3 regions of the Blautia marasmi genome follow, and region 3 is predicted to be linked to each of the others. Evidence: predicted binding sites of a transcription regulator. Region 3 holds the regulator's gene; each other region holds the start of a gene.
What was found. The regulator Rex, encoded in region 3, represses fermentation and respiration genes when NADH is low (regulators of the CRP and FNR family bind a similar motif). The targets are predictions, from matches to a motif close to ATTGTTAANTANTTAACAAT.

Region 1 (10,762 bases), 740 kb from region 3:
AACTGCCCAATGCTTTTTGCGTCATTTTTGCTGTTTTTCTTGCGTTGCGGATTTTTTCACCGATCGTCATTTTAAATTCACCTCCCAATCTTCTTTCTATAATAGCATGGTAAAGACAGAAAATAAAGCAAAAGATTAAAAAAAGATATTGACTAAAGCATAAGATTGAGGTATGATGAAAAAGTAGTTAAGCAAATGCTTTATATTGGAGGTGAAAAAATGAGAATTGACAGAGTGAAACTGGTGACAGAACTGGCCAAAAGGGATATGACACAGAAGAAACTGGCAGAGATCGCGGGAATTTCCAGAGCTACAGTCAACTATATTAGAGGCGGAAAAAATTGTTCTGATGAAGTGGGAGAAAAAATTGCAAAGGCTTTAGGTGTTGATATAACTGAAATTTCTGAATGAAATACCTGGTGTGTGGTGTATGATGAACAGCCTGGGGATAGCAATAGTGGAAGAAAGGTGGTTGGGAGAATGTCAACGCAATACATAGGGGCCAAAAAAGTGGTGGGGGCTTTGGAGGTGGCAGAAAAAGAGAAATGTGGTTATGGCGGCAATAAGACAGCAGGTGAGTAAATGAAAGTAAATGGAGAATTGGATAATGGTCTTGTCCGTTACGAGTCTAAGAGCGAAATTATGTATTCTGATAGATTTGCGGGTTTTGTGGGTTTTGCGGGGGCAGATATTTCTAAACTTCCGCTTTTTAAAACGGAATTGCTGCCTTCTGCTATTAGAGGTTTTTCTGATTCTTTGATAGAAAGTCTGCAAGTATCCTCTGGAATGGTTGCTCCGGCTGTAATGACCGTAGGTTGTTTAGGAATCCAGAAAAAGTATAGCGTCCATCCACTTCCGGACTGGTATGAACCGGGAAACCTGTATACTGCTATTGTAGCAGAAGCTTCTGAGAGGAAAAGTCCGGCTATGAAGGAAATCATGAAGCCGGTCTATGATTATGAGAGGAAGGAAAATGAGAAGCTGGCTTCTGAAATCGCCATATATGAGACAAAAAAGAAAATTCTTGAAGGAAAGATTGCAAACATCACAAAATCAGCAGTGCGTCCCTATAAAAAAAGTACAGAGGATAAACACTTTGATGTGGAGATATTGACAGATCTACAGCAGGAACTAAATGAGTTGGAAGAGGTAACACCTATAAGGTTAGTGGCGGATGATGTAACTATGGAAGTTTTAGGAAAACTGATGGAGCAGAACCGGGAACGGATAGGCATCTTCTCCACAGAGGGCGGTATCTTTAACACACTGGCAGGAAGGTATAGTGATAAGACTGTAATTGATATTGTGCTGAAAGGCTATTCCGGTGACAGATTCGCGCAGGACAGAGTTACAAGGGCCGGCCAGACGCTGGACCATCCGTTAATAGCTATCCTTTTATATGTACAGCCAATAGTCATAAAAGAAATAATGGATAACAGTGAATTTGTAGGCAGAGGATTGAATGCAAGATTCCTGTACAGCATACCTCCATCAACTATAGGAGAAAGGAAATACCGCGTGAAACAGATCAGTGATCTTGACAGGGCAGATTACTGCGACGTGATACAAAGACTGTTAGCCATACCTGTCCCGGATAAACCAAAAGCCATAGAACTGGAAGAAGAAGCTGACAGATTAGCAGAAGATTTTTTTTATGAGATAGAAGATAAAATGAAGGAAAGTTCCACAGAGTTCAAGGCTTGGCTTGGTAAGCTGCATGGAACCACAATGAGAATAGCGCTGGTCCTTCACTGCTTTGAATACATTGAGCGATCAGAGTATCATAAGATCAACGAGCAGACCATGAGTAATGCTATTGGGATCGGAAGGTATTTCCGGTCCCACGCAGAAGCCGCGTTTAGCATAATGGGACTAACAGATCCTTCTGAGGTGAGAGACGCAAAATATATTCTGAAGCGCATAGATTCTACCGGTCTGATGGAAATAAAATTGAGGGATTTGCACGATGTTTGCCGGGATAGAAAAGGTATGGAGAAAAAAGGAGGAATGATACCCGGATTACAATGCCTGATAGAGCACGGCTATATCCGTATCCAGAAGTCAATACCCGCCACACAAAACCCGCAAAAGGGGGGCAGACCATCAGAAATTGTGTATGTAAATCCGGAGTATATCAGATGGAAGAAGAAAAAGGTATGATCAGAATAAAATCAGGTGTCAGGAACAGAAGAGGGGAGTTGTAATATATGTATTATCAACCAGTAAAAACAGAAGGAAGTGATGTAGCGTGATAAAAATAAAAATTTCCTATCAGACACCCCAGGAGCTTCAGGCGGTGATAAAACTTTTGCATCCGGTTATCAAAACCTGCAAAGTGGCAAAGGAACAGCAGGGGAAATATAAAAGGGCATATATAGTATTGGTGGTGTGATTGAAAAGATATGGCAGCAATAACGTCTATGACGGGATATCCCACTTTATGGTGTGAAAACGGCACAGAGGAATACTTTAAGCTATAAAAAATCTATTAAAAATACAAAGAAAAGACTTGCATATTTACTATTTATCTGATATAATTGTTTTATAACAAATAGAATGATTTTAGTACCCCAGCGGTTCATCTCTTTTCTGCTGGAAGTCTTGTATGAGGCGTGGGAACAGCTTAAGTCGTGGAATACGATTAAGGCCGTTCCTGCGCCTTTTCTATTTGTTTATTCCTTTTCTTCATTTAGATTTTTTAACAGTTTCGCATGGCGCACACCCGACCGGGCAGCGGGGGATATCTGCCTGTATATAAAATAGTCCACTGGACGTTAAACAGGAAGGCAAGAGCATGGAAGAAAACATGAGTGTTACGGAGCAGACCACCCAGGCTGAGAACATGGGGAATGAAGCAGAAGTACAGGGAGCCGCCCAAGAAAATAAGGGGAAAGGACAGAAATTATTCACCCAGGAAGAGGTGAACGGTTTTGTTCAATCCCGGATTTCCAGAATGAAAGGGCAGATAGAGAAAGAAAGCAAAGCAGAGTATGAGCAGAAATTCACAGAACTGCAGGTCCGGGAGATGAAACTTTTGGTTAGGGAAAAACTGGATGAGCGGGGGATGTCCCGTGAATTAGCTGATATCATTACCTGTACGGATGAAGATGATTTAAACAGTAAATTAGATGTATTGAATAAAATATATGGCAGTAAAGCAAATGAAAAACAGACGCCCATGCCGGGATTCCGGGTTGGGGCCGTGCCGGAGGGTAATAGCTCATATCGTACCGGCACTGACCCGTTAAGACAGGCTATGGGGCTTAACAGAAAGGATTGATGAATAAATGGCAATTGATTTAGTAACACAATATCTCCCTTATGTGGATGAATTGTTTTCAACAGAAAGTAAAAAATCCCTGTTGACTAACCAGGATTTATCCTGGACAGGGGCACATACGATCAAGGTGTACAAAGTCACGACGGCATCTATGAATGATTATGGGCGTACCGGTCCGAAATCAGGGGAGTGGTCAAGATATGGTAAAGTGCAGGGGCTGGATGCTACCACAGAGGAATTTACACTGAAGAATGACCGCTCGTTTACTTTTGCAATTGATAAGCTGGATAAGGAGGAAACCAGTGACCAGCTGGCCGCTGCATCAGCACTTGCACGGCAGGTGAGGGAGGTTGTGATTCCGGAAGTTGACACTTATGTCTATGGTATCATGACAGCTAATGCAGGGCACAAACCTGCAGCCGTGGCATTGACCCCAGATAATATCTATACGGAGATTATTAAGGCCAGCAATGCCCTGGACAACTCAGAAGTGCCGGAAACAGGCCGTGTACTCCTGGTAACGCCCGATACTTATCTGCTGATGAAACAGTGTAAAGATATCACAATGGAGACTGATATCGGAAATGACATGAGATTAAAAGGTGTCATTGCCAATCTGGATGGAGCCGTGGTAATTAAAATACCATCAAAGAGACTGCCTGAAGGATTTGGGTTTATGCTGGCCCACCCAGTGGCAACCGTAGCCCCCGCTAAGCTGGAGGATTATAAGACCCACCAGGATCCGCCGGGAATTTCCGGTGAGCTGGTAGAGGGCCGCATCTGCTACGATGCTTTCGTTTTAGAAAATAAGACAGAAGCTATCTACTATCAGGCACAGACTATAACAGCATAAAGATAATAAAGTGCCCCGGACTTTCTGATATGGATCGTCCGGGGCATTTGAATGGGTAAAAATAGGACAATTCAGATAGAGTGCAGCCTAGGACAAGAGCATATAGATCAATTAGGAGATATTACCAGAGACAAATAAAAAAGGCCTGAACCACTGTATATACAGTACATTCAGCCTTTCTATAAGCAGATAACGGGAATCGAACCCGCCTCTCCAGCTTGGGAAGCTGGCGTTCTACCGATGAACTATATCTGCATACAAGTATAATTAAGGAAAATGAAATTCCCAGACATGCACCAGCCTGCGCGTGTTCCTCCGGGATATTCATATGTGTGAACCGAGACACCGCAGATACGGGCGTAACCGCTAACCGCACTCCTCCCGGAACTGATGCGTTGAGAGTATTATAATCCAAAATATTTCTATTTGCAAGAGTAATTTTGAACTGTTATAGCTTATATAACGAAAAAGAATAGCAGACTGCCTTATTATGCCTTGAAATATAAGCGAAAAAGGATTATCATAATTAAAATACTATATTGCGATAACATACGACAATTGTACGACAGGAGGAGAATCTCATGAACTATAAAATTGCATTGATCCCAGGTGATGGAATCGGACCCGAGATTGTGGCAGAGGCTAAAAAGGTGCTGGATCAGGTATGCGGAGTCTATGGCCACAGCTTTTCTTATGAGGAGGTGCTTCTGGGCGGAGCTTCCATTGATGTGCACGGTGTGCCGCTGACAGATGAGGCTGTGGAGACTGCAAAAGCTTCGGATGCTGTTCTTATGGGGTCCATAGGAGGAGATGCCAAAACCTCTCCCTGGTATCAGCTGGAGCCTTCAAAACGTCCGGAGGCAGGACTTTTAGCGATCAGAAAAGCCCTGAATCTGTTCGCCAATCTACGTCCGGCCTATCTGTACGATGAACTGAAAGGTGCCTGCCCTCTTAAGGAGGAAGTGATCGGCGATGGATTTGATATGATCATTGTCAGAGAGCTGACCGGCGGCCTGTATTTTGGTGAGAGAAAAACCGTGGTGGAAAACGGTGTGACAACAGCCGTTGATACCCTTACATACAATGAAAATGAAATTCGCAGGATTGCTGTCAAGGCTTTTGATATTGCCATGAAAAGAAATAAAAAAGTCACAAGCGTGGACAAAGCCAATGTACTGGATTCCTCCAGACTCTGGAGAAAGGTAGTGGAAGAGGTGGCAAAAGACTATCCGGAGGTGGCACTGGAACACATGCTGGTGGACAATTGTGCTATGCAGCTTGTCCATGATCCGGGTCAGTTCGATGTCATTCTCACAGAGAATATGTTCGGTGATATTTTGTCTGACGAAGCCAGCATGGTGACAGGTTCCATCGGAATGCTCTCCTCAGCCAGCTTAAATGAGACAAAATTCGGGCTTTATGAGCCGAGCCACGGTTCGGCTCCTGATATTGCGGGAAAAGGAATTGCCAACCCCCTTGCAACTATCTTATCAGCAGCCATGATGCTGCGCTACTCTCTGGACCTGGACAAAGAGGCAGATGCTGTGGAAGCAGCTGTACAGAAAGTCCTCACTGAGGGTTACCGCACAGTGGATATTATGGCAAACGGTATGAAACAGGTGGGTACCAAAGAGATGGGAGATCTGATCGCAGAGAGGATCTGAGATTTGAATGAGATAAGATCGGATAACAGAAAGGATTGTGAAAGAGTATGAGAAGTGATGCAGTAAAAACAGGCATGCAGCAGGCACCGCACCGTTCCCTGTTCAATGCCCTTGGAATGACAAAAGAGGAGCTGGAGAGGCCGTTGGTTGGTATTGTCAGCTCCTACAATGAGATTGTACCGGGCCACATGAACCTGGATAAAATTGTGGATGCCGTAAAATTAGGTGTTGCTATGGCAGGGGGAACCCCTATCATGTTTCCAGCTATTGCTGTCTGCGATGGTATTGCCATGGGACATACAGGAATGAAATATTCTCTGGTAACCAGAGATTTGATCGCAGATTCCACAGAGGCCATGGCTATGGCACATCAGTTTGACGCTCTGGTCATGGTGCCCAACTGTGACAAGAATGTGCCGGGCCTTTTGATGGCAGCAGCCAGGATCAATGTACCGACTGTATTTGTAAGCGGCGGCCCCATGCTGGCAGGCCGTGTGCATGGGCAGAAGAGAAGTCTTTCCTCCATGTTCGAGGCTGTGGGTTCCTACAGTGCGGGAACCATGACAGCAGAGGAAGTGGAAGAGTTTGAAAATAAAGTATGCCCCACCTGCGGCTCCTGTTCCGGTATGTACACTGCAAACAGCATGAACTGCCTGACTGAGGTGCTGGGTATGGGATTAAAAGGAAACGGTACCATTCCGGCCGTATATTCCGAGAGGATCAAACTGGCAAAACATGCAGGGATGCAGGTAATGGAAATGTACAGACAGAATATCCGGCCCCGGGATATTATGACAAAAGACGCTATCATGAATGCTCTGACTGTTGACATGGCTCTTGGATGTTCCACCAACAGTATGCTGCATCTGCCGGCGATCGCCCATGAGATCGGATGGGATTTTGATATTACCTTCGCTAATGAAGTGAGTGCGAAGACGCCCAACCTGTGTCATCTGGCACCTGCAGGCCCAACCTACATAGAAGACTTAAATGAGGCCGGCGGTGTATATGCAGTCATGAACGAGCTTACGAAAAAAGACCTGCTGAATTTAGACTGTTTGACAGTGACGGGAAAAACAGTAGGTGAAAATATTAAGGATTGCGAAAACAGGAACCCGGAAGTTATCCGTCCTGTAGAGAACCCTTACAGCCAGACAGGTGGTCTTGCGGTCCTGACCGGTAACCTGGCACCGGACGGCGGGGTGGTAAAACGCTCTGCAGTCTGTGAGGAGATGATGATGCACGAAGGTCCTGCGAGAGTCTTTGACTGCGAGGAAGATGCCATTGATGCCATCAAAGGCGGCAAAATCGTAGCAGGGGATGTTGTGGTGATCCGTTATGAGGGGCCAAAGGGTGGTCCCGGCATGAGAGAGATGCTGAACCCAACATCCGCTATTGCAGGTATGGGACTTGGTTCCAGCGTGGCCCTGATCACGGACGGACGGTTCTCCGGAGCATCCCGTGGGGCTTCTATTGGCCATATTTCTCCGGAGGCAGCCGTAGGCGGCCCTATTGCCCTTGTGAAAGAGGGAGATATCATCCGCATCAATATTCCAGAAAATAAGCTGGAACTGGCAGTTTCAGAGGCGGAAATGGATAAGAGAAAAGCTGAGTGGCAGCCAAGAGAGCCGAAAGTGAACACAGGATACCTGGCACGCTATGCGGCTATGGTAACCAGCGGAAACAGGGGTGCCGTTCTGGAAATCCAGAAATAAAAACAAAAAAAGATAACGGTTGGGAGGATTTCAATATGCAGTTGACAGGAGCAGAAATAGTAATCGAATGTTTAAAAGAGCAGGGTGTAGATACCGTTTTTGGTTATCCGGGCGGAACGATTCTGAATATTTATGATGAGTTATACAAACACAGCCATGAGATTCATCACGTACTCACTTCCCACGAGCAGGGAGCAGCCCATGCAGCGGACGGCTATGCCCGTTCCACAGGAAAAGTGGGGGTATGTTTTGCAACCAGCGGCCCAGGTGCCACCAACCTTGTGACAGGGATCGCAACAGCGCACATGGACTCTGTCCCCGTCGTTGCCATTACCTGTAATGTGGGGGTTCCCCTTCTTGGAAAGGACAGTTTCCAGGAGGTGGACATAGCAGGCGTTGTTATGCCTATTACAAAACACAGTTTTATTGTAAAAGACGTGAAGAAGCTGGCAAAAACCATCCGCCGTGCTTTTGTCATTGCGAAGAGCGGACGTCCCGGCCCGGTCCTTGTGGATATTACCAAGGATGTAACCGCGGCCAAGACAGAATTTGAAAACATAGTGCCAAAGCCGGTAAAACCCTCAGTGGCTGAGATTGAAGAGGCAGATCTGACGAAAGCTGCAGATATGATCCGGGAGGCAAAGCGCCCCTTCATTTTTGTTGGTGGTGGAGCCATTGCAGCGGATGCCTGGGAGGAGCTGCGCGTTTTAGCCCACAAAATCCAGGCACCTGTGACCGATTCCCTTATGGGAAAAGGTGCGTTTTCCGGGGAAGATGAGTTGTATACAGGTATGCTGGGGATGCATGGAACCAAGGCGTCCAATCTGGGTGTGACAAAATGCGACCTGCTCATTACCGTCGGAGCCAGATTCAGCGACCGTGTAACCGGCAATACCAGAAACTTTGCCAGAAACGCAAAGGTGATCCAAATTGATGTAGATGCGGCGGAAATCAATAAAAATGTGCTGGTTGACTGCAGTGTTGTGGGAGATGCCAGGGAAGTGCTGAAACGCCTGAATGACATGCTGGAGCAGAAAGAACATAAAGAATGGCTGGAATACGTTGAGGACCTGAAAGAAAAATATCCTCTGCGCTACAATGAGGAAGGTTTAAGCGGTCCGGCCATAATTGAAGAAATCTACCGTCAGACAAAAGGCGATGCCATTATCGTTACAGAAGTGGGTCAGCATCAGATGTGGGCGGCCCAGTATTACAAATATAAAACACCCCGCACATTTTTGTCCTCAGGCGGACTGGGAACCATGGGCTACGGTCTTGGTGCAGCCATAGGTGCCAAGATGGGCAATCCTGACAAGGTAGTTATCAATGTGGCGGGAGACGGCTGTTTCCGCATGAATATGAATGAAATTGCAACCGCTACAAGAAATGATGTTCCTCTCATTCAGGTAGTTATCAACAACCAGGTCCTGGGAATGGTTCGGCAGTGGCAAACTTTGTTCTATGAAGGCAGATATTCCAATACAGTATTAAAGGATAAAGTTGATTTTGTAAAACTGGCGGAAGCTATGGGGGCAGTGGGAATCCGCGTGACCACAAAGGAAGAACTCAGGGAAGCCTTAGCAAAAGCCATTGCATTAAATACAACGGTTGTTCTGGACTGCATGATCGACAGCGACGATAAGGTATTTCCAATGGTGCCGGCAGGAGCCAACATTGAGGATGCATTTGACGAGGAAGACCTGAAAGCAAAACAGAAATAGCATGTCTTTTGCAGAAAGACAAATGTTTTTATTGACAATAATATAACAAAGGGGTAGAATACTTCTTGTCAAGCAATTTATGCCACGTGTCCTCAAAAAGGGCATGTGGCGTTACTATTAGAAGTGCTTTAGAGAGATATAAGAGTAAAGCAATAGAGGAGGAAATGACAAGTGAGCAGAGTTTATAACTTTTCAGCAGGGCCGGCGGTTCTGCCGGAGGAAGTGCTGCAGGAAGCAGCAGCAGAGATGCTGGATTATAAGGGAACAGGCATGTGCGTCATGGAGATGAGCCACCGTTCCAAAGCGTTCGAGGATATCATACATACTGCAGAGGCAGATTTGAGAGAACTGCTGCATATTCCTGACAACTATAAAGTATTATTTCTGCAGGGCGGTGCCCACCAGCAGTTCGCCATGATTCCCATGAATCTGATGAAAAATAAAGTGGCTGACTACATTGTCACAGGCCAGTGGGCGAAAAAGGCATGGCAGGAGGCACAGAAGTATGGGACTGCAAACAAGATTGCGTCCTCTGAGGATAAGACATTTTCCTATATTCCCGATTGTTCTGACCTTCCCATAAGCCCGGATGCGGATTATGTATATATCTGCGAAAACAACACGATCTACGGAACCAAGTTTAAAACACTGCCAAATACAAAAGGCAAAACTCTGGTAGCGGATGTTTCCTCCTGCTTCCTCTCCGAACCTATGGATGTGGAAAAATACGGTATTATTTACGGCGGCGCACAGAAGAATATCGGTCCTGCCGGGGTGGTGATCGCCATCATCCGCGAGGATTTGATCACAGAGGATGTGCTTCCCGGAACACCAACCATGCTGACATACAAGACACATGCAGATGCAGAGTCCTTGTACAACACACCTAACTGCTACGGTATCTATATGTGCGGCAAGGTATTCCAGTGGCTGAAGAAACAGGGCGGACTGGAAGCCATGAAAGAGCATAATGAGAAAAAAGCCAAAATCCTTTATGATTACCTGGATGAGAGCGCGATGTTTAAAGGAACCGTGGAACCGGATTCCCGTTCTCTTATGAACGTGCCTTTTGTCACAGGAGATAAAGAGTTGGATGCAAAGTTTATCAAAGAGGCTTCAGCGGCGGGATTTGTTAACCTGAAAGGCCACAGAAGCGTAGGAGGAATGCGTGCCAGTATTTACAATGCCATGCCTTTAAAAGGTGTGGAGGCTCTGGTTGCTTTCATGAAAAAATTTGAAAAGGAGAACGCTTGATCATGTACAGATATCACTGCTTAAATCCAATTTCCGGTGTGGGACTGGAGCATTTCCCGGCCAAATACGAGAGTACAGACAATATATCGGATGCCGACGCTGTGCTGGTGAGAAGTGCAAACATGCATGAGATGGATCTTCCGAAGAATGTGGTTGCTATTGCCAGGGCAGGTGCGGGTGTCAACAATATTCCTTTGGAGGAGTGTGCAAAGGACGGTGTGGTAGTCTTCAACACACCAGGGGCCAACGCCAACGGTGTAAAAGAGATGGTCATT
Region 2 (10,762 bases), 800 kb from region 3:
GCAGGCAGCCGCAGCGGGCAAAGCAGGCGGGGCTTCTGTGGGATTTTGTGTTTGGATAGCAGGTGCCGTGGCGATGGCGTGTTTTTTTCTTCTGGCACATATCCGCTTTGTATTACACGCGAAAACTTCCCTGCCGACAGGGAACAAAGAGGTACAATCTTGGCAGAAAAAGCATATATGCAGGCGGCAGGTCCGCATCAGAACCCTGGATACCATCTCTTCCCCCATGACTTATGGTATCCTTCACCCGGTCATTCTTCTGCCCTCCCGATTTCATTTTTTAGATCCGGAAGCTTTGGTCTATGTGCTGGAACATGAGTGGATCCACATCAGAAGAATGGATGTGGGGTTAAAGTACCTTTTGGCAGCAGCCCTTTGTGTGCACTGGATTAATCCTGTGGTATGGATTCTTTTTTTCCTGGCGCAGCGTGACATGGAGCTGGCCTGTGATGAAAAGGTGGTAAAGACCGTTTGGCCGAACCAGAGGGAGAAATACGCCATGCTTCTTCTGGGACTGGAAGAGCGAAGGGAATGGGGGAAGATATCGGGAGTACGGTTTTCTGAAAAATGGATGGCCGGCAGACTGAGAGCTGTCATGAAGGTGAGAAAATGGACCGCCGGCAGTGCCTTTGCGGCAGCCCTTCTCATTGGAGTGCCTGTAGTGCTGTTTTTTACAGGCACCGGTATAAAGGCAGAGGGTTTGGAAGTTCTCCAGAAAGTGGAAGATAAATTTACGCTGGGGGAACAGGCTGCAGTTTATGCCAGATCACTTGTGGGCAAACCATATATGTATAATGGAAAGAATCTTTTAGGCGGAACGGACTGCACGGGATTTGTGAAAGCTGTTTATCAGGAGTTTGGAATATCTCTTCCGGACCATATGAAGGACATGGCCAGACAGGGGCAGGAAGCAGACGGGGAAACACCGGGACCGGGCAGTATTGTATTTTACGGAAAGGATCAAATGCCGGAACACGTGGCGATCAGTTTGGGAGACGGCAAAGTGGTGCATGCCAGCAACGCCAGAGAGGGCGTGAAAATTTCACCGCTCAGGTATAGGAAAATATGTAAAGTGATTGATATCCCATACCGGATAAGATAGTTGTTAAAACAGCGCCGGGTTTATTCGCCCGGCGCTGTTTTCATGTAATCTTTTAAGAAATACAGAGTGAGAAGGGTGATTGCCAGTTCACTGACCAGCAGGCCCCACAGATATCCCAGAATGCCAAATTTGGGAATAATGAAGAATACAAAAAGCAGACGGATGGAAAGGCCAAGCAGATTCTGGGCAAAATATTTTCCTGTCTCCCCCAAACCGTTCAGAATCCCGCTGAGCGTGCTGGAGAGATACAGGCAGGGACAGATAAAAGAGAGCGTCTTGATAAAGGTTCCCGCAAACTCATTTTTAAATAAAAACAGCCCCATAAAATCTCCGGTAAAATAAAAAACAGCTGTGGAGAGAAAGCCCAGAAGCAGGCAGTAACGGGTTGTAGTGAAGATAAGACTCCGTATTTTTTTATAATTTCCCATTGCCTGGTTTTCTGCCACGGAGGGCAGGAGCATGGCTGAGACGGCATTGGTGATGGCAGAAGGGAAAAGTATAAGCGGCAGCGCCATGCCATTCAGTACACCATAGACAGAGAGTGCCGAGGCGCTGTCCATGCCGAAAAGCCGCAGATGGCCGGGTATCAGTACAGATTCCATGCTGTGAAGGATATTGATAAACAGCCTGTTGCCTGTTAGCGGCAGGGACAGGGAAACAATGTCTTTTAAATCTTTTCCGGGCGCATGGATATTGCTGATTTGGTAATGATACTTTCTGTAATCCCAAAGAATAAAAAGCAGGGAAAAAAGCATAGAGACCAGTTCTCCTGCAAAAAGTCCCACAACAGCCAGCATAGGTGTGAGCGGGTGTCCTTCCCCGGTCCATACCAGATAGAGAAGATACGTGGCACTCATGCGGGCGGTCTGTTCCACAAGCTGGGACCATGCGGGGATCCCGGTCTTCTTCCTGGCAATATAATAGCCGTAGGCGCAGGAATGGAAGGTGCCCATAGGAATGGACAGGGAGGAGACGCGCAGCAGATCGGTACACTGCTCCTCCAGCAGGATATGTACGGCAAACCAGGAGGCATGGCGGTACAGCAAAAAGGTGACGGCAAAGGATATTGCCATGGACAGGGAAGTGGCGATCAGAAAAATATCCCGGGCACCCTGTTCATCCTTCAGAGCGACCCTGGCGGCCACGAAGCGGGAGATCGCTGTCTGGATTCCTCCTACTGTCAGTGCAAAACAGAGGGTGTGGATGGGAAAGATAAGCTGGTAGATACCCATCCCCTGTGCACCAATTGTCTGCGACAGGAATATTCTATAGAGAAACCCAAGGATTTTTGTCAGGAAACCGGCCAGAGTCAGGATAAGTGTTCCTTTCAGCAAAATATGTTTGTTATCCATAAGAAGTCCTTTATAGTTACCAGTGCCCCGGCGACGCACAGCTTGCCGAAAGCAACTTTCAAACACGCTCTAGCAGCAGAGAAAGCAACAGTAACTTTTATAGCCTTTTTCACAATATATTCCAAAAAGTATCTTGACAGAACAGGATAAGAATGATATTCTACAGTTAAATCCGAGTAAAACAGTCGGAATTTGAAAAGGATGGTGATGATTTGAAATTATCAACCAAAGGTAGGTACGGCTTGAGAGCCCTGATTGATTTGGCTTTGTACAGTGAATCAGAGGCTGTTTCCATACAGAGCATTGCAACCCGCCAGAATATTTCTGACAGTTATCTGGAACAGCTGGTACGCAAGTTAAAGAGTGCCGGGTTGGTAGTAAGTGTCCGCGGTGCGCAGGGCGGATATAAGCTTGCCAGACCTGCCGGTGAGATTTCCGTAGGGGATGTCCTTCGGGCACTGGAGGGCAGTCTGGATGCCGTTACCTGTAATGGAGGAGAAAAACATAGCTGTCAGGGTGCTGACTTATGTGTCACCCGATATGTATGGCAGCGTATCAATAATAGTATAAAAGAAACTGTAGATTCCATCATGCTGGACCAGCTCGTAGAGGAAAGCCGCATTATGCGGGATAAGGGGCAGATTCAGGTGCAAAAATGTGACAATTAGGAGAGAGGAAATATGAAGACAACAATATATCTGGATAATGCAGCAACAACAAAGACAGCACAGGAGGTTGTAGATGCCATGCTTCCGTATTTCACGGAAAGCTATGGAAATCCATCCAGCATCTATGAGATCGGACAGAGGAGCAAGGAGGCCATCACCAAAGCCAGAGGACAGATCGCAGAAGTGCTGGGTGCAAAAGCAGAAGAGATCTATTTTACCGCAGGCGGCAGCGAAGCAGATAACTGGGCGCTGAAAGCGGCATTTGAGGCATATAAAAATAAAGGAAACCATATTATCACCACAAAGATTGAGCATCACGCCATTCTGCACACCTGTGAATATCTGGAGAAACGTGGTGCAAAGGTGACATATCTGGATGTGGATGAGAACGGTATCGTAAAAATGGATGATCTGTTAAAAGCTATCACACCGGAGACGATCCTGATCTCTATTATGTTTGCCAACAATGAGATTGGTGCCGTCCAGCCGATCAAAGAGATTGGTATGATCGCAAAAGAACACGATATTTTATTCCACACAGATGCGGTACAGGCATTCGGACAGGTTCCAATCGACGTGGATGAGATGAATATCGACATGCTGAGTTCCAGCGGCCATAAGATCAACGGACCAAAGGGGATCGGTTTCCTATATATCCGCAAGGGCGTGAAAATCCGCAGCTTTGTACATGGCGGTGCCCAGGAGCGGAAGAGACGGGCAGGAACAGAGAATGTGCCGGCTATTGTGGGATACGGTGTGGCAGCAGAGCGCGCAGCCAGGACTATGGAGGAGCGCACAAAGAAAGAGATAGAGCTCAGGGATTATTTTATCGGCAGAATTTTAAATGAGATTCCTTATGTACGCCTGAACGGCGATGCAAAGAGGCGTCTGCCAAATAACATTAATGTCAGCTTCCAGTTTATTGAGGGAGAATCCCTTCTGATCATGCTGGATATGAAGGGAATCGCAGCGTCCAGCGGTTCTGCTTGTACCTCAGGTTCCCTGGACCCGTCCCATGTACTGCTTGCCATTGGCCTGCCTCATGAGATCGCCCACGGTTCCCTCAGAATGACCATCAGCGAGGAGACAACAAAGGAAGATCTGGATTACACACTGGATCAGATAAAGGAGATTGTAAACCGTCTGCGTGAACTTTCTCCGCTGTTTGAGGATTTCGTAAAAAAACAGAAACAAAAACAGAGCAGAGCCTGAGAAAATAATAAAACAGACAAATTATGGAGGAAATATATTATGTACAGTGAAAAAGTAATGGACCATTTTCAGAATCCGAGAAATGTGGGAGAGATTGAAGGCGCCAGCGGTGTGGGAACCGTAGGCAATGCCAAGTGCGGAGATATCATGAGAATGTATCTGGATATTGACGAGAACGGCATTATCCACGACTGCAAATTCAAAACCTTCGGCTGCGGCGCCGCAGTGGCAACCAGCAGTATGGCTACAGAACTTGTGAAGGGAAAAACCATTCAGGAAGCCCTGCAGGTGACAAACAAAGCGGTTATGGAAGCCCTGGACGGACTTCCTCCCGTGAAAGTACACTGCTCCCTGCTTGCGGAGGAGGCTATCCACGCAGCTCTCTGGGATTATGCGGAAAAGCATGGGATTAAGATTGAGGGTCTGGATAAGCCCAAGAGTGATATCTCCGAAGAGGAAGTAGAGGAAGAGTATTAATGAAAAAAAAGAAGGTAGTTGTGGGGATGTCCGGCGGTGTGGACTCCTCTGTGGCGGCCTATCTGCTGAAAGAACAGGGATATGATGTGATTGGAGTCACCATGCAGATCTGGCAGGATGAGGACAATGCAGCACAGGAGGAGAACGGCGGCTGCTGCGGTTTAAGCGCAGTGGATGATGCCAGAAGAGTGGCGAATATGCTGGAGATTCCCTACTACGTGATGAATTTTAAGAATGAGTTTAAGGAAAACGTCATTGACTATTTCATCGGGGAATATCTGGACGGCCGGACGCCTAACCCCTGTATTGCCTGCAACCGCTATGTGAAGTGGGAATCCCTGCTGAAAAGGAGTATGGAAATCGGTGCAGACTATATCGCCACAGGCCATTACGCCAAAATCGTGCAGACGGACAGCGGCAGATACTCCCTGAAAATGTCAGATGCCACAGGGAAGGACCAGACATATGCCCTGTACAATCTGACCCAGTTCCAGCTCTCACACACACTGATGCCTGTGGGTGTCTATGAAAAAGATGAAATCAGAAAGATCGCAGAACAGATTGGCCTTCCGGTGGCGAAAAAAAAGGACAGCCAGGAAATCTGCTTTGTGCCGGATAAGGATTACGCCGGGTTTATAGAAGAAAATACGCAGAATAAGATTGAAGAGGGCAATTATGTGCTGGCAGACGGTACGGTGATCGGCCGCCATAAGGGGATTACCCATTATACCATTGGACAGCGGAAAGGCCTGGGCCTTGCAATGGGACATCCTGTCTTTGTGACAGAAATCCGCCCCGAGAGCAATGAGGTGGTGATCGGGGAAAATGAGGATCTGTTTCAAAGAGAGCTTGTCTGTGACAGGATCAATTTTATGTCCATTCACGATCTGCGGGAGGATATGCGTGTTATGGCAAAAATAAGATATAATCACAGAGGTGCTCCCGCTGTCATCCACAGGGAGGATGAGGATAGGATTCGGGTGATCTTTGAGGAACCTCAGAGAGCCGTTACGCCCGGGCAGGCAGTTGTTTTCTATGATGGAGAATATGTTGCCGGGGGCGGTATTATTTTATAATGATCTACATGGGTTACTGTTCACGGACCACTGTACCGGGAGGCGTTTTCATGCCGAAAGCATGAAAATCCCCAGGCAGCCAGCGCGATATGGGGCAGAATGCTCCATATCTGTGTATCGCGAAGCGTTTACTGGACACGGAGTGAGCAGTAACTTACATAGTAAACCTGCCTGGGAAACAGACTTTTTAGCTTTCTGTTTTCCGGGCAGTTTTTAGATTCGTGTCCACAAAGTTTGTAATCAGCTTAATAGGCGGGACATGCTGGGGACGTATCCCATATTTTTTACATGGAGGGAAAGAAAAACTTGAAAGTGAAAGCAGAATTGCTGGACGAGGAGAGAATCCGGTATATATATAAAAGCTATATGAAAAAGGATTTTCCAAGGGCAGAGCTTAAACCGCTGAAAAGTATTTTGATGCTCATAGAGCAGAACAGAGGTGAAGGGTACGGGTTTTATAATGAAAGGGAACTGGCAGGTTACGCATTTTTGATAAAGGCACCATCGGGCAGGGCATATCTCATTGATTATCTGGCTGTGCTGCCGTCCCTGAGAGACAGAGGATATGGCAGCGCGTGTCTTCGGGCACTTCAGGATGTATTTGGGGAGAATCTGGTCATGGTAGAATCTGAAGAACCATCTTTTGCAGCCCGGGAGACGGAAAGACAGGTTCGCAGAAGAAGAATCAGCTTTTATGAAAAGAACGGCTTTTTTGATTCCCGGAATATATGCCGCCTGTTTGGCGTGGAATACAGGATTTTGGGAAAGGCGGACTGTATGGAGGAAGAGCATAGACAAATGCGCTGCAGGGAAGAACTGGACAGTATTTATCGCACTGTGATACCTAAGATCGCATATGGCAGCCAGGTGAAATGGCTGTGATAAAAACAGCACCAGTACAGGCAGCCGCGCAGAACAATACCCTGTGGGAACCGTTGGCGGGCAGGAAAGGCTGCCGGCCTGATGCTTTTTGGGACCGGGATTCTTTTATAAAGGAAGAAATTCCGGTTTTCTGTTTTTAAAAACAGTATAATATTTGAAGCCGCATTCCTTTAAAAGCGCTCCGGCACGTTCAAAATCATAGGCGATATGTTCCGGTGCGTGGGCGTCGGAACCGATGGTCAGGATTTCGCCGCCCAGTTCCCGATAACGGATCAGTATGTTCTCTGTGGGATTGGGGTGGCCCAGGCCGTATTTGAAGCCGGCTGTATTGCACTCCAGACCAATGCCTTTCTGCACCAGCACATGAAGAATCTCGTCCAGGATATCCCTGTATTTTTCGTAGGAGTAGTACAGATTACGGTTGGGGCCATAGCGCACCACATAGTCAATATGACCGCATACATCAAAGCAGGAAAGGACTTTCAGGTTTTCAAGAAGACAGGTAAAGTAACTGCGGTAGGCCTCCTCCTCACTGCGGTTTTCAAAGAATATCCTGTCATAGGGGTCACATCCGTCCGCAACATGTACAGAGCCGATGATAAAGTCAAAGGGAAAGCTGGCGGCAAAGGAGGGCAGTTTTCCGGTCAGATGGGGCTGGAGTCCAAGCTCCATACCGAAATATATCTCTATTTTATCCTCATACTTCTTTTTGAGTTCCATCAGTTTCTTCCGGTAGGCCGGCATATCCACCAGAAAATCAAACTCTCCGGGAGGAAAATCGAAATCCATATGTTCCGTGAAGCAAATGCTGGGCATATTTCTGTGAATAGCCCCAAGGACCATATGTTCCATAGGGGCTTCGCTGTCACTGGAAAATGACGTGTGCATGTGATAATCTGCGTACATAGATGACATCTCCTTTTCTTTTGCTGCCCTAATTATATAGGAAAGAAAGGGAATTGTACATAAAGAGAATGTAAAACTGGTACGATTTTTCATTTTATGCTTGAATTTTTGTCTCAGATTAGGTACAATATCAAATAGGTTGATGTTTCTTTAACAATCTTAATAGAAACCTCACGGAATACAAACACTTTTAGGAGGAATGAATAACATGGCAGTAAAAGTAGCAATCAATGGATTTGGACGTATTGGACGTCTTGCTTTCAGACAGATGTTTGGAGCAGAAGGATTTGAAATCGTAGCGATCAATGATTTAACATCTCCGACAATGTTAGCTCACTTACTGAAATATGACTCTACACAGGGAAGATATGCACTTGGCGATACAGTAACAGCAGGTGAAGACTCCATCACAGTTGATGGAAAAGAGATCAAGATCTACGCAAAAGCAAAAGCTGAAGAACTTCCTTGGGGAGAGATCGGTGTAGATGTAGTTCTGGAATGTACAGGTTTCTATACATCCAAAAGTGCAGCAGAAGCACATATCAAAGCAGGCGCTAAGAAAGTTGTTATCTCCGCTCCGGCTGGAAACGACCTTCCGACCATCGTTTACAATGTAAACCATGAGACACTGACAAAAGATGACAACATCATCTCAGCTGCTTCCTGTACAACAAACTGCCTGGCACCAATGGCAAAAGCATTAAATGACCTGGCTCCGATCAAATCCGGTATCATGTGCACGATCCACGCTTACACAGGTGATCAGATGACACTGGACGGACCGCAGAGAAAAGGTGATTTAAGAAGATCCCGTGCAGCAGCAGTTAATATCGTTCCGAACAGCACAGGTGCTGCAAAAGCTATCGGTCTGGTTATCCCGGAACTGAACGGCAAATTGATCGGATCTGCTCAGCGTGTTCCGACCCCGACAGGTTCTACTACAATTCTGACAGCAGTTGTTGACGGAACTGTAACTGTAGATCAGGTAAATGCAATCATGAAAGAGCAGGCTACAGAGTCCTTCGGATACAACACAGATGAAATCGTATCCAGCGATGTTATCGGTATGAGATATGGTTCTCTGTTTGATGCAACTCAGACAATGGTTATGCCGTTAGACAATGGCACAACAGAAGTACAGGTAATCTCCTGGTATGACAATGAGAATTCTTACACAAGCCAGATGGTAAGAACAATCAAATACTTCGGAAAATTATTAGAGAAATAATCATTAAGAATAAAGATAACCATTCAGCCGGGCCTGCGTATTTACTGAGCAGACCGTGCATAAGAGTGGCGGCAGCAGGTATTCGTTCCATCGCAGAGCGATTTTAACGGGCGGATACTCGTAACTGCTCCATGGATGGAATAGTTATGAATAATGACTCATTAAGGGGTCCGGTCTATTTTGGACCGGGCTTCTTTCGTCCATTCGTGAAATGGGAAGTATTATTTGATAAGAACAAGTAACGATTCAGCAGGTCTGCCCATTTACTGAGCTGGCCGTAAGGAAAACATTCCGCAGCCAGGTAAAATCCCATCACCAAAGGCAATTCTGCATGGATCTTTGTCTGCAGATGTGGGGATACTGAACCGTTACAAGAACAAATATTAAAGGAGGCATCATCCAATGCTCAACAAAAAATCAGTTGATGACATCAACGTAAAAGGTAAAAAAGTTTTAGTCCGCTGTGATTTCAACGTTCCCCTTCAGGATGGTAAGATCACAGATGAAAATCGTCTGGTAGCAGCTCTTCCAACTATCAAGAAGCTGATCGCTGACGGCGGAAAAGTGATCCTGTGTTCTCACCTGGGCAAACCCAAGGGAGAGGCAAAACCGGAATTATCTTTAGCACCTGTTGCAAAGAGAATGTCAGAATTACTGGGACAGGAAGTAAAATTTGCCGCTGACCCGGAAGTAGTCGGACCAAATGCAAAGGCTGCTGTCCAGGCAATGAAAGACGGAGATGTTGTTTTACTGGAAAATACACGTTACCGTGCAGAAGAGACGAAGAACGGAGAGGCATTCAGCAAAGAGCTGGCATCTCTGTGCGATGTATTTGTAAATGATGCATTTGGTACTGCCCACAGAGCACACTGCTCCAATGTTGGTGTGACACAGTTTGTAGATACCGCAGTTGTCGGATATCTGATGCAGAAAGAGATCGACTTCCTGGGAAATGCAGTGGACAATCCTAAGAGACCTTTTGTTGCGATCTTAGGCGGCGCTAAAGTTTCCAGCAAGATTTCTGTTATCAACAACCTGCTTGACAAAGTGGACACCCTGATCATCGGCGGCGGAATGTCCTACACATTCTCAAAGGCTATGGGCGGACACATCGGTACATCTCTCTGTGAGGATGACTATCTGCAGTATGCACTGGATATGATGAAAAAAGCAGAAGAAAAAGGCGTAAAACTTTTACTGCCGGTGGACAACCGTATTGGTGATGACTTCTCAAATGACTGCAACATCCAGGTGGCAAAACGCGGTGAGATTCCGGACGGATGGGAAGGCATGGATATCGGACCTGAGACAGAGAAAATTTTCTGTGAAGCTGTCAAAGATGCCAAGACTGTAGTATGGAACGGACCAATGGGATGTTTTGAGATGCCGAATTTTGCTCATGGAACAGAAGAAGTTGCAAAAGCACTGGCTGATACAGACGCTACCACCATTATCGGCGGCGGTGATTCAGCAGCAGCTGTCAATATCCTGGGATATGGGGACAAGATGACACACATCTCCACAGGAGGCGGTGCTTCCCTGGAATTCCTGGAAGGCAAAGAACTGCCGGGTGTGGCAGCAGCGAACGATAAATAAAATATCCCGCCGCTTGCGGGAAGATAGAAAGAAGAAAATCGGATCATGGCAAGAAGAAAAATTGTTGCTGGTAACTGGAAGATGAACATGACTCCCAGCGAGGCAGTTGAATTAGTAAACACATTAAAACCTCTGGTAGCAAACGAAGAAGTGGACGTAGTATTCTGCGTACCTGCAATTGATATCATCCCGGTCGTGGAGGCTTGCAAAGGCACAAACATCCAGGTTGGCGCTGAGAACATGTACTATGAGGAGAAAGGTGC
Region 3 (10,762 bases):
GAAGGTATATCCAAGAATCAAAACAGGCTTTTCAATGCCGCCCTCTCTGAGTGCAAGTCCCTCTTCCACACAGGCTACAGCAAAGCCCCAAATATAAGGCAGGGGTTCGATATGCCTGGCAATGGGAAGTGCTCCATGTCCATAGCCATCCGCCTTCAGTACGGCAATGATCTTTGTGTCCTCGCGGATATTGTTCTTCATACTTTCCAGATTATAGGAAACCGCATCCAAATCTATGGAAACGTAAATCCTGTTCGGTGTCTTCATAAAACTGCTCCTCTTTTCTTCAAGATTTCCGTTGTCTGTGTGATCATATCTCCGGCGATCATACTGTACTCCCCCTTTTGGGCAGCTGCCATATCACCTGCCATCCCATGAAAATAAGCGCCCAAAGCCGCGGCTTCCTTTACTGAAAGCCCCTGGGCTAAAAGGCCCATAAGGATACCGGAGAGTACATCCCCGCTTCCGGCTGTTGCCATTCCGCTGTTGCCGGAAGTGTTGATAAATATCTCCTCACCACCGTCAGAAATGACGGTACGGGAATCTTTGCATACTACGGTCAGATGATATTTCTGGGCAAAACGTTTTGTCAGGTAAAGGGGCGCTACTTTCCACTCCTCCACGGATACCCCTGCGATCCTGGAGAACTCACCCAAGTGGGGTGTTACCAGAATAGGTGCCGGATACTGCGTGAGCACTTCCATTCTGCCTGCCAGAAGATTCAGGCCGTCCGCATCGATCAGCAAAGGTTTACTGCCCTCTGCCAGTATGGTATAGAGGATATCTTCTGCCTGCTGCCCTGTGCCAAGTCCAGGCCCTACTCCTATCACATCTGCCCAGGCCAGTCCTTCCCGGATCTGTTCTTTTTTGATCTCCTCATCGTCATAGAAGCTGTACATAGCCTCCGGCAGCATTGTGGTCAATGCCTGCCTGTTCTCCTCCCTGGTATGTACCTTGATCATACCTGCACCTGTCCTGAGTGCCGCACAGGCAGAGAGATACGCTGCGCCGCTTAAATCACGGCTTCCGGCTGCCAGAAATATTTTTCCATAAGTCCCCTTGTTTCCATCCGGCTTCCGCTTGGGGATCCGGTACAGATCCTTCTCCTCACAACGCAGTACAGACAGCTCAAAATCATTCTGGGACATTTTATAGATCCCGATATCCGCAGTCCTGACTTTTCCCGCGCAGGAAGCACCTGGATAGAATAACAGCCCTGCCTTCTCATAGGCAAAGGTCACAGTCACGTCAGCTTTCACTGCACAGCCCAGCACCTTTCCCGTATCTGCACTGATACCGGAGGGGATATCCACTGCCATGATCTTTGCTTCCGACCGGTTAGAGGCTTCGATGGTGTCTCTGTAGATTCCGCCCACTTCTCTGGACAGGCCTACACCAAAGACAGCATCTACTATAGTAGTATATTCAGCAGGTACGGCATTCTTGACAAAGGATATGTGATAATTTTCTGCAATATTCACTTGCTTTCTCATTTCTTCTGTATAATGATCCTTTTTTCCAAGTATACAGATATCTACCGAAACCCCTGCCACATGAAGCATACGCGCCACAGCCACGCCGTCCGCGCCGTTATTTCCCGTGCCGCAGAGGACCAGGACTTTTTCCAGAGGGAAATCTTCCTCCACAAGGGCCCGGTACACACTCAGGGCTGCCCGCTCCATGAGGACCAGGGAGGGGATCCCGATCTTGCGGATGGTATAATCATCCAAAAGTTTCATCTGTCCGCCGGTTACGATTTGTTTCATGTCAACACTCCTCTCTTTTGCTGGTATCAGCCAAAAAAGGCCGCCGCAAAAGTTCCGCAGCAGCCTTTTCTTACTTTTTATGTTCCGTCACATAACAATTCAGATTATAAGACAATCTCATGAGACTCTCGGACAGGTGTACATTTTCCACAATGACATCCTCCGGGACCTCCAGATCCAGATGTGCGAAATTCCAGATAGCCTTGATTCCGTTTTCCACCAGCAGATCAGCTGTCTCTTCTGCATTGTTCTTAGGCAGAGTGAGCGCCGCTATCTGAACATCATTATCCTTCAGATACTGGGGAAGTTCATCCATCATAAGGATTTCGTTCCCACGGATGGAAATGCCCTTCAGAACCGGGTTCACATCAAAGATACCGACTACCTTAAACCCGCGCTTTTCAAACTGCACATAATTTGCCAGTGCCTGTCCCAGATTGCCCGCTCCTATAATGATCATGTTATGGGTCCGGTCAAGTCCCAGGATCTTAGCGATCTCCGTGTACAGGTACTGCACATTATATCCGTATCCCTGCTGCCCGAACCCTCCAAAATTATTCAGGTCCTGGCGGATCTGGGATGCCGTCACGCGCATCTTGGTACTCAGCTCATTTGAGGAGATACGCTCCACACCATCTTCCAAAAGTTCTCCTAAATATCTGTAATATCGGGGAAGTCTTCTGATGACTGCTTTTGATATGCATTTTTCGTCCACGACTTTACCCTCCTTATGTCTTAGTTTTCTGTTTCATATAGGAATATTATATATAATTGTTAAAATAAAGTCAAATACAATTCCAGTTATTGTTGTTTTTATCTGTTGTCAAATTCTGAATTTCAGATATAATAGGAAGGGTGAAGCAAAAATGTTACTGTTCACTCCGTGTCCAGCAACACGCTTCGCGATGCACAGATATGGAGCATTCTGCCCCATATCGCGCTGGCTGCCTGGGGATTTTCATGCTTTCAGCATGAAAACGCCTCCCAGTACAGTGGCCTGTGTACAGTAACACAAAAATCCCGCGGCTAAAGTCCATTCCCGGCGGATTTTTGTCTATGACTGTGAAGAGACAAAACAGTTACACCTAAAGATAAAGGAGATTCTAAAAAATGATACTGGCATGTCAGAATATTGAAAAATCATTTGGAGGCATGAATTTGATCCATGACGCCTCCTTCCATATAGAGGAACGCGAAAAAGCTGCCTTAGTGGGCATCAACGGAGCAGGCAAATCCACACTGCTGCGTATTATCATGCAGGAGATCCCAGCGGACAGCGGGGAGGTCATCTTATCCAGAGGCAGGACCATCGGCTACCTGGCCCAGCACCAGGAGCTGGACAGCGCCCTCACCATCTACGATTCCCTGCTGCAAGTCAAACAGCATATTCTGGATATGGAGCTTCATATGCGGGAAACGGAAAAGCAGATGAAGCACGCTTCCGGGAAAGAACTGGAACACCTGATGGAAACGTATTCTCGGCTGACCCATGAATTTGAAATGGAAAACGGCTACGCATACAAAAGCGAACTTGTGGGGGTGCTGAAAGGACTTGGCTTTCCTGAAAGTGACTTTGAAAAAGAGATCTCCACCCTGTCGGGAGGGCAGAAAACGCGAGTTGCCCTTGGACGCCTCCTATTGTCCAAACCGGACATCATCCTTCTGGATGAGCCTACCAACCATCTGGATATGGATTCCATCTCCTGGCTGGAGACCTATCTGCTGAACTATCCGGGAGCTGTCCTGATCGTATCCCATGACCGGTATTTTCTGGACCGGATCGTAACCAAAGTTATTGATATTGATAACGGAAAGGTAAGTTCATTTACCGGAAATTATTCTGCTTACAGTGAGAAAAAGACCCAGCTTCGCAGGGATGCCTATCAGGCGTATCTGAATCAGCAGCAGGAGATCAAACATCAGGAGGAAGTAATCGCCAAGTTAAAGCAGTTTAACAGGGAGAAATCCATAAAGCGGGCAGAAAGCCGTGAAAAACTGCTGGATAAGATTGAAGTCATAGAAAAGCCCACAGAGGTAAACGCTTCCATGCGTATTTACTTAAAGCCCCGCATGGAAAGCGGATCGGATGTACTGACCGTGGAACATCTCACAAAATCCTTCCCCTCTCTCCCCCTCTTTTCGGACCTAAATTTTTCTGTCAAACGGGGGGAACGGGTAGCGATCATCGGTAACAACGGAACTGGCAAGACCACCATACTGAAAATCTTAAACGAGCTGGTTCCCGCCGACGCCGGGGTCTTCCATCTGGGAAGCAAAGTGCACATCGGATACTATGACCAGGAGCACCATGTACTCCATATGGAAAAGACCATCTTTGAGGAGATCTCTGATGATTTTCCAAAACTCACCAACACAGAGATCCGCAATCTGCTGGCTGCTTTCCTTTTCACCGGAGATGATGTATTTAAGAAGATCTCCTCCTTAAGCGGCGGAGAACGGGGACGTGTATCCCTGGCTAAACTCATGCTGTCAGAAGCCAACTTTCTGATCCTGGATGAGCCTACCAACCACCTGGATATCATGTCAAAAGAGATTCTGGAGGATGCCCTGTGCAATTACACTGGAACTGTGCTGTATGTGTCTCATGACCGGTATTTTATCAACAGGACAGCCACCAGGATCCTGGAGCTGACCAACAAAAGTATGGTGAATTACATCGGCAATTATGATTACTATATGGAAAAAAGAGAAGAACTCACCCGTATCTACGCACCTGGCCAGGAGGAGGAAGAAACTGCAGAATCTGTGTCTGCCACAAAACTGGACTGGAAACAACAGAAAGAAGAACAGGCACGCCAGAGGAAACGCGAAAATGATCTGAAAAAGACCGAAGCAGAGATTGAACGCCTGGAAGCCAGAGACAAGGAAATTGACGCCGAGATGGAGAAGCCGGATGTGGCGGTCAATGTGGCCGAATGCGTAAAGCTGGCCAACGAAAAAGCTGAGATCGCGCAAAAACTGGAAGAACTCTATGAAAAATGGGAAGAACTGGCATAATGCCTGTTCTTCCCGTTTTTCTGTTATAAGGGCAGGTCCCGCTTGCTGAACCGTATGATTCCAATCCCCATAAGTAAAAAACCCGCCAGATACAAAATGCCGCACATCATCCAAGCTTTTCCGTCCCCTGCACTCAGACCGTCTATGTCAAACAAGGTCACAGGTGTGGCATATTTTACTTTCTCAAATTTATCTCCAACCTGCGATATCATCTGCACAAGGACTGAATATACTACGATGGCTGTACTGACTGCAGAGGAAGTTTTTGATTCATTACTGAAACAAGAAGCACAGAAACATGCGCCGCCAAAGAATACAAGCATTCCCAGCAGACCCACATTGATCCGGATAAACGCTGCTGTTTCCATTTCCCCGGGGAAAAGTACCTCACTGACAACAAGGATCAGGCAAGTCACATAAATGACAATGACAAGCAGGGACACCAGCATGAAAACGCACTGTGTCATCATGATCTTCCAGCGTTTGGCAGGTACCGCCAAAAGGTAAGCCATGGAGCCGTTGTCCACGTATTTGGCTGCCAGTCTGTTTGAGAGAATTATGATGAATACCGCCGGGAAAGCCACATACAGCATTCCATATAAGTATCCCGATACAAATTCCAGCAATGTCTGGCCCACATCAGCCATGCCAAATGCCGCGAACAGATCCGGCATGCTGTCAGCCATCATTTTCAGGCTGTCTCCCATTTCAGGATTGAACATCATAGTGATCATACTGCCATAGACACTGAGGACCGCAAGAAAAATGACGAGCAGCAGCCAGTTTGATTTGATCTCTTTTTTAAATAACGTAGCATTCATGATCGTGCTGCCTCCTCTCCGTAAAAATGCATGAAAAACTCTTCCAGACTCTGTGTGCGCACATCTAAATCTGTGATCGTATACGCGCTGGCCTTTTTCAGGAAAAGATCAATATTTTTTCCCACTTTGGCAGTCACTGCTTTTTCCCCGGCCTGATAAGAGGCCTCAGGAAATGCGGCAGCGAACGCTTCCGCCATAGCTGGCTCCCGGAAAGTGATCACTATCACTTTCTGTCTTCCCTCTTTTAATCTTTCAATCTCCTCCACTGCAACCAGGCGCCCGTCACGGATGATCGCGGCACGGTCACAGGTTCGTTCAATCTCCTCAAACATATGGGAAGACATAAGTATGGTTTTTCCTTTTTTCTTCTCCGAAAGGATCAGCTCTACAAACCGATTCTGCATCAAAGGGTCCAGTCCGCTGGTGGGTTCATCCAGGATCAGGATGCTTGCCAGCGGATTCATGAATGCACAGACGATTCCTATCTTCTGCTTCATGCCTTTTGACATTTTCTTCAGCTTGCCGGAGGGATTCAGTTCAAACATTTTCATTAGTTCCTGAGCCCGGCCCAAATCTCTCATTTTCTTCATCTTTGCCACAAAACGGATAAATTCCATTCCTGTCATGGAGTCAATAAAAGCAATCTCCCCGGGAAGATATCCAAGGGATGACTGGATTTTATCCGCCTCCTTAAAACAATCCATATCCAGGATAGACAGGCTGCCGCTGTCAGGCTTGATAAAGCCCATGATCTGACGGATCGTTGTGGTCTTCCCTGCTCCGTTTGGGCCTAAAAATCCAAGCACCTCTCCTTGTTTCACCGAAAAACTCACGTCAAAAACACCGCGGTTCTGTCCATAGTCTTTTGTTATATGGCTGATTTCTATTACGTTCATATTTCCTGCCTCCTTCCAACCATTTCTGTCAGATACTCCTCTTTGTATGCGATCCGCTTCAGCATTTCTGACCATTTTCTGAATTGCTGCATCAATAAATCCGCATCCACCGTATCGGTATAGAACATTCTCTGATGCATATATCCGTCTGTAAGCCAGATAAGCATATGCAGTATCTCTCTGGGTTCTGCATCCTCCCTGAACTTTGTCATATCTACATTTTTGCAATAATCCTCAAACATAGTTGCAATCTGGTTTTTCATAAAGGAATTCATTTCCTCCGATACATCCTCTCTGGACGTAAAAAATGCCCGGACGCTGTATTCCATAAGATAGGGAAATTCAGAGAGAATACGGGCTTTCTTTTCGGTTGTGTAAGCCAACAACTCGAAGAAGTCCGTGATTTCAAAAAAATGCGAATCCAAAAGGCGTGAACCCACCTTTTCAAAGACATACTCAAACAGATACATATACAGCTCTTTTTTGTTCTTAAAATAATAAAACAGCAGTCCCTTTGAGATTCCGGCTTTGGCGGCGATCAGATCTGTAGATGCACGTTTATATTCACAGGTACCGAAAACCTCCAGTGCCGCATTGACGATCGCTTTCTTTTTTTCCTCCGAAAGACTGCTAAGTTTGTCCTCCATATTGAGCCCCCTTTTTGTACTTTACCGATTCGGTTAATACCCATTATAAGAAATTGACTCAGATTTTCAACCCCCTGTCTGAAAACTTTTAACTAAAAAGAACAAGTCCATGTAAGCAGGGACTTATACTCTCTTACATGGACTTATGAAATCAATAAAACATAATTTTTATGCGTATAAAGCATCCAGATTTTTTCTGACAGCCAGGATAAATTCACGGCTGTTCAGCACAGTCGGATCCTCCAGTGATGTGATCAGCGCAAGGTCTTTTGTCATTTCACCTTTTTCGATCGTAGCAAGTGTGGCCTTTTCCAGACGGTCAGCAAACTGGCAGAGGCTGCTGCTTGCGTCTAATTCTCCCCGTTTTCTAAGCGCGCCTGTCCAGGCAAAAATAGTTGCCACGGAGTTTGTGGAAGTTTCTTCACCTTTCAGATGCTTGTAATAGTGGCGCTGCACGGTTCCGTGTGCTGCTTCATATTCAAAATATCCGTGAGGGGATACCAGAACAGAAGTCATCATGGCCAGAGAACCGAAGGCAGAGGATACCATATCACTCATAACATCCCCGTCATAGTTCTTGCAGGCCCAGATAAAGCCCCCCTCTGCTTTCATGACACGTGCCACAGCATCGTCGATCAGTGTATAGAAATATGTAATACCGGCCTTCTCAAAAGCCTCTTTGTATTCTTTATCGTAAATGTCCTGGAAAATATCCTTAAAGGTATGGTCATACTTTTTGGAAATGGTATCCTTGGTGGAAAACCATACATCCTGTTTTGTAGAGAGCGCATACTCAAAACAGCTTCTCGCAAAGCTCTCAATCGAGCCATTTAAGTTGTGCATTCCCTGTGCCACACCGGCACCTGTGAAATTGTGCACCAGTTCTCTTGTTTCCGTGCCGTCAGCAGAGGTATAAACCAGCTCCACTTTTCCCGGTCCCGGAATGACCATCTCCGTATTTTTATAGACATCTCCATAGGCATGTCTTGCCAGGGTGATGGGTTTCTTCCAGTTTTTTACACAGGGTTCAATCCCCTTTACTACAATAGGAGCACGGAAGACGGTACCGTCCAGCATGGAACGGATGGTGCCATTGGGGCTTTTATACATTTCTTTTAAGTGGTATTCATCCATACGCGCCGCATTGGGTGTGATGGTTGCGCATTTAACGGCTACTTTGTACTTCTTTGTGGCATTGGCCGCATCCACTGTAACCTGGTCATTTGTCTCATTTCTGTATTCCAGTCCCAAGTCATAATATTCTGTATTGAGTTCCACATATGGCTCCAGCAGATCCTCTTTGATCATTTTCCAGAGGATTCGTGTCATCTCGTCTCCATCCATCTCCACTAAAGGTGTTGTCATCTTAATTCTTTCCATTGTTGTCATTCTCCTTTCCGTACTCTTCCCGCAGAATTTCTTCCAGATTATAATGTTTCAGATTCTCAACCGTATTATAAATATGCCTCGCCGCCACTTGTTCCGCCAAATCTGCATCCTTGCTTTTTATGGCTTCCAATATTTCCATGTGCTCGTTGCCTGATTTGTTCAGACGCATACGGTTCATGATGGATACCTGCCGCACACGCTGTACATACTGATGGAAATCAGACAGTGTGTGGGAGAGCATCCGGCTGCCGGAGGCTTCATATAGAAGCTTGTGGAATTTGCCGTCCATCTCACAGACCTGCTTATAATGTTCTTTTTTCGCGTGGTGGTCTGACAATACGATGGCTTCCTCCATAGCTTCCAGCTGTTCCGGTGTTATATTTTCCACAGCCATCCGGGCACAGAGCCCTTCCAGCCGGGAACGGATCAAATAAATATCCGTTACATCCCTTGCGGATATTCCGTTGACAAAGGCTCCTTTGTTTGGTACCAGGCGCACCAGCCCCTCCAGTTCAAGCTGCCGAATGGCCTCCCGCACCGGAGTTCTGCTGACTCCCAGTTCTTTTCCAATGGTACATTCCACCAGTTCATCTCCCTGCTGGTAATGGCCTTTCAGAATATTAGAACGAATCTTGTCAAATACCTGGCCCCGCAGGGACTTCTCTCTAACTGCCATTTTACTTCCTTCCTCACTTATGCCTTATAAGGTTATATGCAGTCTCCTGCAGCTCTCCTCAATGACGGATATGAGCTCCTCGTCTGTCAGGACTGTGACACGCCCCTCCTCATACTGGGCATCTACCCAGGCCTTTATCATCTGCACCAGTTCGCTGTTCTTCTGTACCTGGCTCTCACCCGAAAGCCGGTAGTGATTGTTGATCCAATGGGCAATACCTGCCAGGCCTGAAGTGTTGGAAACAGCCACCTGAGGCGGACGGCCCAGGAATTTATCCGTATCAAAGATATTGTAGATTTCCTCGTTTTTCAGCAGACCGTCTGCATGGATACCGGCCCTTGTCACATTGAATGCGCTTCCCACAAACGGTGTGGTGGAAGGAACCTTGTATCCGATCTCTTTTTCATAATATTCTGCAAGCTCTGTGATGACCCTTGTATCCATGCCATCCAGGGAGCCTTTGATCTGGGCATACTCAAATACCATGGCCTCCAGGGGAGTATTGCCGGTTCTCTCACCAATACCGAACAGGGAACAGTTCACACCGCTTGCGCCGTATAGCCATGCGGTTGTGGAGTTGCTCACCGCTTTGTAAAAGTCATTATGGCCGTGGAACTCTATCAGCTCAGAGGGGATTCCCGCATGTGTCAAAATACCGTAGATAATACCCGGTATGGAGCGGGGGATCACAGCTCCGGGATAATTGACGCCATATCCCATAGTGTCGCAGCAGCGCACTTTGATCGGTATGGAATACTCCTCCATCAGTTTGTTCAGCTCCAAACAGAAGGGGATCACATAGCCGTAGATATCGGCCCTTGTAATATCCTCCAGATGACATCTGGGGCTGATCCCTGTCTCCAGGCATTCACGGATCACACTCAAATAGTGCTCCATGGCCTCTTTTCTGGTCATTTTCATTTTATAGAAAATATGGTAATCCGAACAGCTTACCAGGATACCTGTCTCCTTAAGTCCGATGTCCTTTACCAGTTCAAAATCTTTTTTGCTGGCGCGTATCCAGCTTGTGACTTCCGGGAATTTGTATCCCCGCTCCAGGCATTTATATACGGCGTCTCTGTCCTTTTTGCTGTAGAGGAAAAACTCGCTCTGACGGATCCTTCCGTTTGGACCGCCTAGTTTGTGCAGGTAATCAAAGATGGTCACAATCTGCTCAGTGCTGTAAGGAGCTCTTGACTGCTGCCCGTCACGGAACGTGGTGTCAGTGATCCAAATGTCATCCGGCATATGGTGGGGCACGATCCTGTCGTTAAACGCAATCTTTGGTACCTCTGTGTAAGGAAACAGATTGTGAAATACATTCGGCGTCTGTACATCCACCAGGGGATACATATGCTCTTCCAGTTCCAGTAAATTTGTATGGTAATTCATTCTGACAGCTCTGTTTATCATTTTCGTCACTCCTCATCCTAACTTCCGGGATATCCCGGCATCACATTTTCAATATGCTATCACTTTATCCTAATGAATTTCTTGTATCATTGTATACAATGATACATTATTTGTCAATATAAATTTTCAATTCTTT

Region 1: the regulator Rex is predicted to act here: its motif matches at 9,264-9,283, upstream of serC (3-phosphoserine/phosphohydroxythreonine transaminase).
Region 2: the regulator Rex is predicted to act here: its motif matches at 7,814-7,833, upstream of gap (type I glyceraldehyde-3-phosphate dehydrogenase).

Annotation. Positions count from the first base shown of each region.
Region 1 covers NZ_OIWX01000001.1:5,997,537-6,008,298, reverse strand. The annotation lists gene C6P39_RS26535 (helix-turn-helix domain-containing protein) at 1-70, opposite strand, end outside; gene C6P39_RS26530 (helix-turn-helix transcriptional regulator) at 220-411, shown strand; gene C6P39_RS26525 (YfjI family protein) at 583-2,160, shown strand; gene C6P39_RS27635 (hypothetical protein) at 2,249-2,392, shown strand; gene C6P39_RS26520 (hypothetical protein) at 2,795-3,280, shown strand; gene C6P39_RS26515 (hypothetical protein) at 3,288-4,133, shown strand; tRNA gene C6P39_RS26510 (tRNA-Gly) at 4,318-4,388, opposite strand; gene leuB (3-isopropylmalate dehydrogenase) at 4,715-5,797, shown strand; gene ilvD (dihydroxy-acid dehydratase) at 5,845-7,512, shown strand; gene ilvB (biosynthetic-type acetolactate synthase large subunit) at 7,548-9,233, shown strand; gene serC (3-phosphoserine/phosphohydroxythreonine transaminase) at 9,405-10,487, shown strand; gene C6P39_RS26485 (phosphoglycerate dehydrogenase) at 10,490-10,762, shown strand, end outside.
Region 2 covers NZ_OIWX01000001.1:6,056,503-6,067,264, reverse strand. The annotation lists gene C6P39_RS26795 (M56 family metallopeptidase) at 1-1,102, shown strand, start outside; gene C6P39_RS26790 (polysaccharide biosynthesis protein) at 1,123-2,454, opposite strand; gene C6P39_RS26785 (RrF2 family transcriptional regulator) at 2,667-3,122, shown strand; gene nifS (cysteine desulfurase NifS) at 3,135-4,334, shown strand; gene nifU (Fe-S cluster assembly scaffold protein NifU) at 4,374-4,811, shown strand; gene mnmA (tRNA 2-thiouridine(34) synthase MnmA) at 4,811-5,887, shown strand; gene C6P39_RS26765 (GNAT family N-acetyltransferase) at 6,200-6,769, shown strand; gene C6P39_RS26760 (histidinol-phosphatase HisJ family protein) at 6,875-7,675, opposite strand; gene gap (type I glyceraldehyde-3-phosphate dehydrogenase) at 7,884-8,903, shown strand; gene C6P39_RS28090 (phosphoglycerate kinase) at 9,306-10,499, shown strand; gene tpiA (triose-phosphate isomerase) at 10,545-10,762, shown strand, end outside.
Region 3 covers NZ_OIWX01000001.1:5,258,520-5,269,281, reverse strand. The annotation lists gene alr (alanine racemase) at 1-267, opposite strand, end outside; gene C6P39_RS23035 (NAD(P)H-hydrate dehydratase) at 264-1,766, opposite strand; gene C6P39_RS23030 (redox-sensing transcriptional repressor Rex) at 1,837-2,481, opposite strand; gene C6P39_RS23025 (ABC-F family ATP-binding cassette domain-containing protein) at 2,877-4,784, shown strand; gene C6P39_RS23020 (ABC transporter permease subunit) at 4,808-5,605, opposite strand; gene C6P39_RS23015 (ABC transporter ATP-binding protein) at 5,602-6,501, opposite strand; gene C6P39_RS23010 (TetR/AcrR family transcriptional regulator) at 6,498-7,148, opposite strand; gene C6P39_RS23005 (NADP-dependent isocitrate dehydrogenase) at 7,317-8,528, opposite strand; gene C6P39_RS23000 (GntR family transcriptional regulator) at 8,515-9,213, opposite strand; gene C6P39_RS22995 (beta/alpha barrel domain-containing protein) at 9,238-10,626, opposite strand; gene C6P39_RS22990 (S8 family peptidase) at 10,753-10,762, opposite strand, start outside.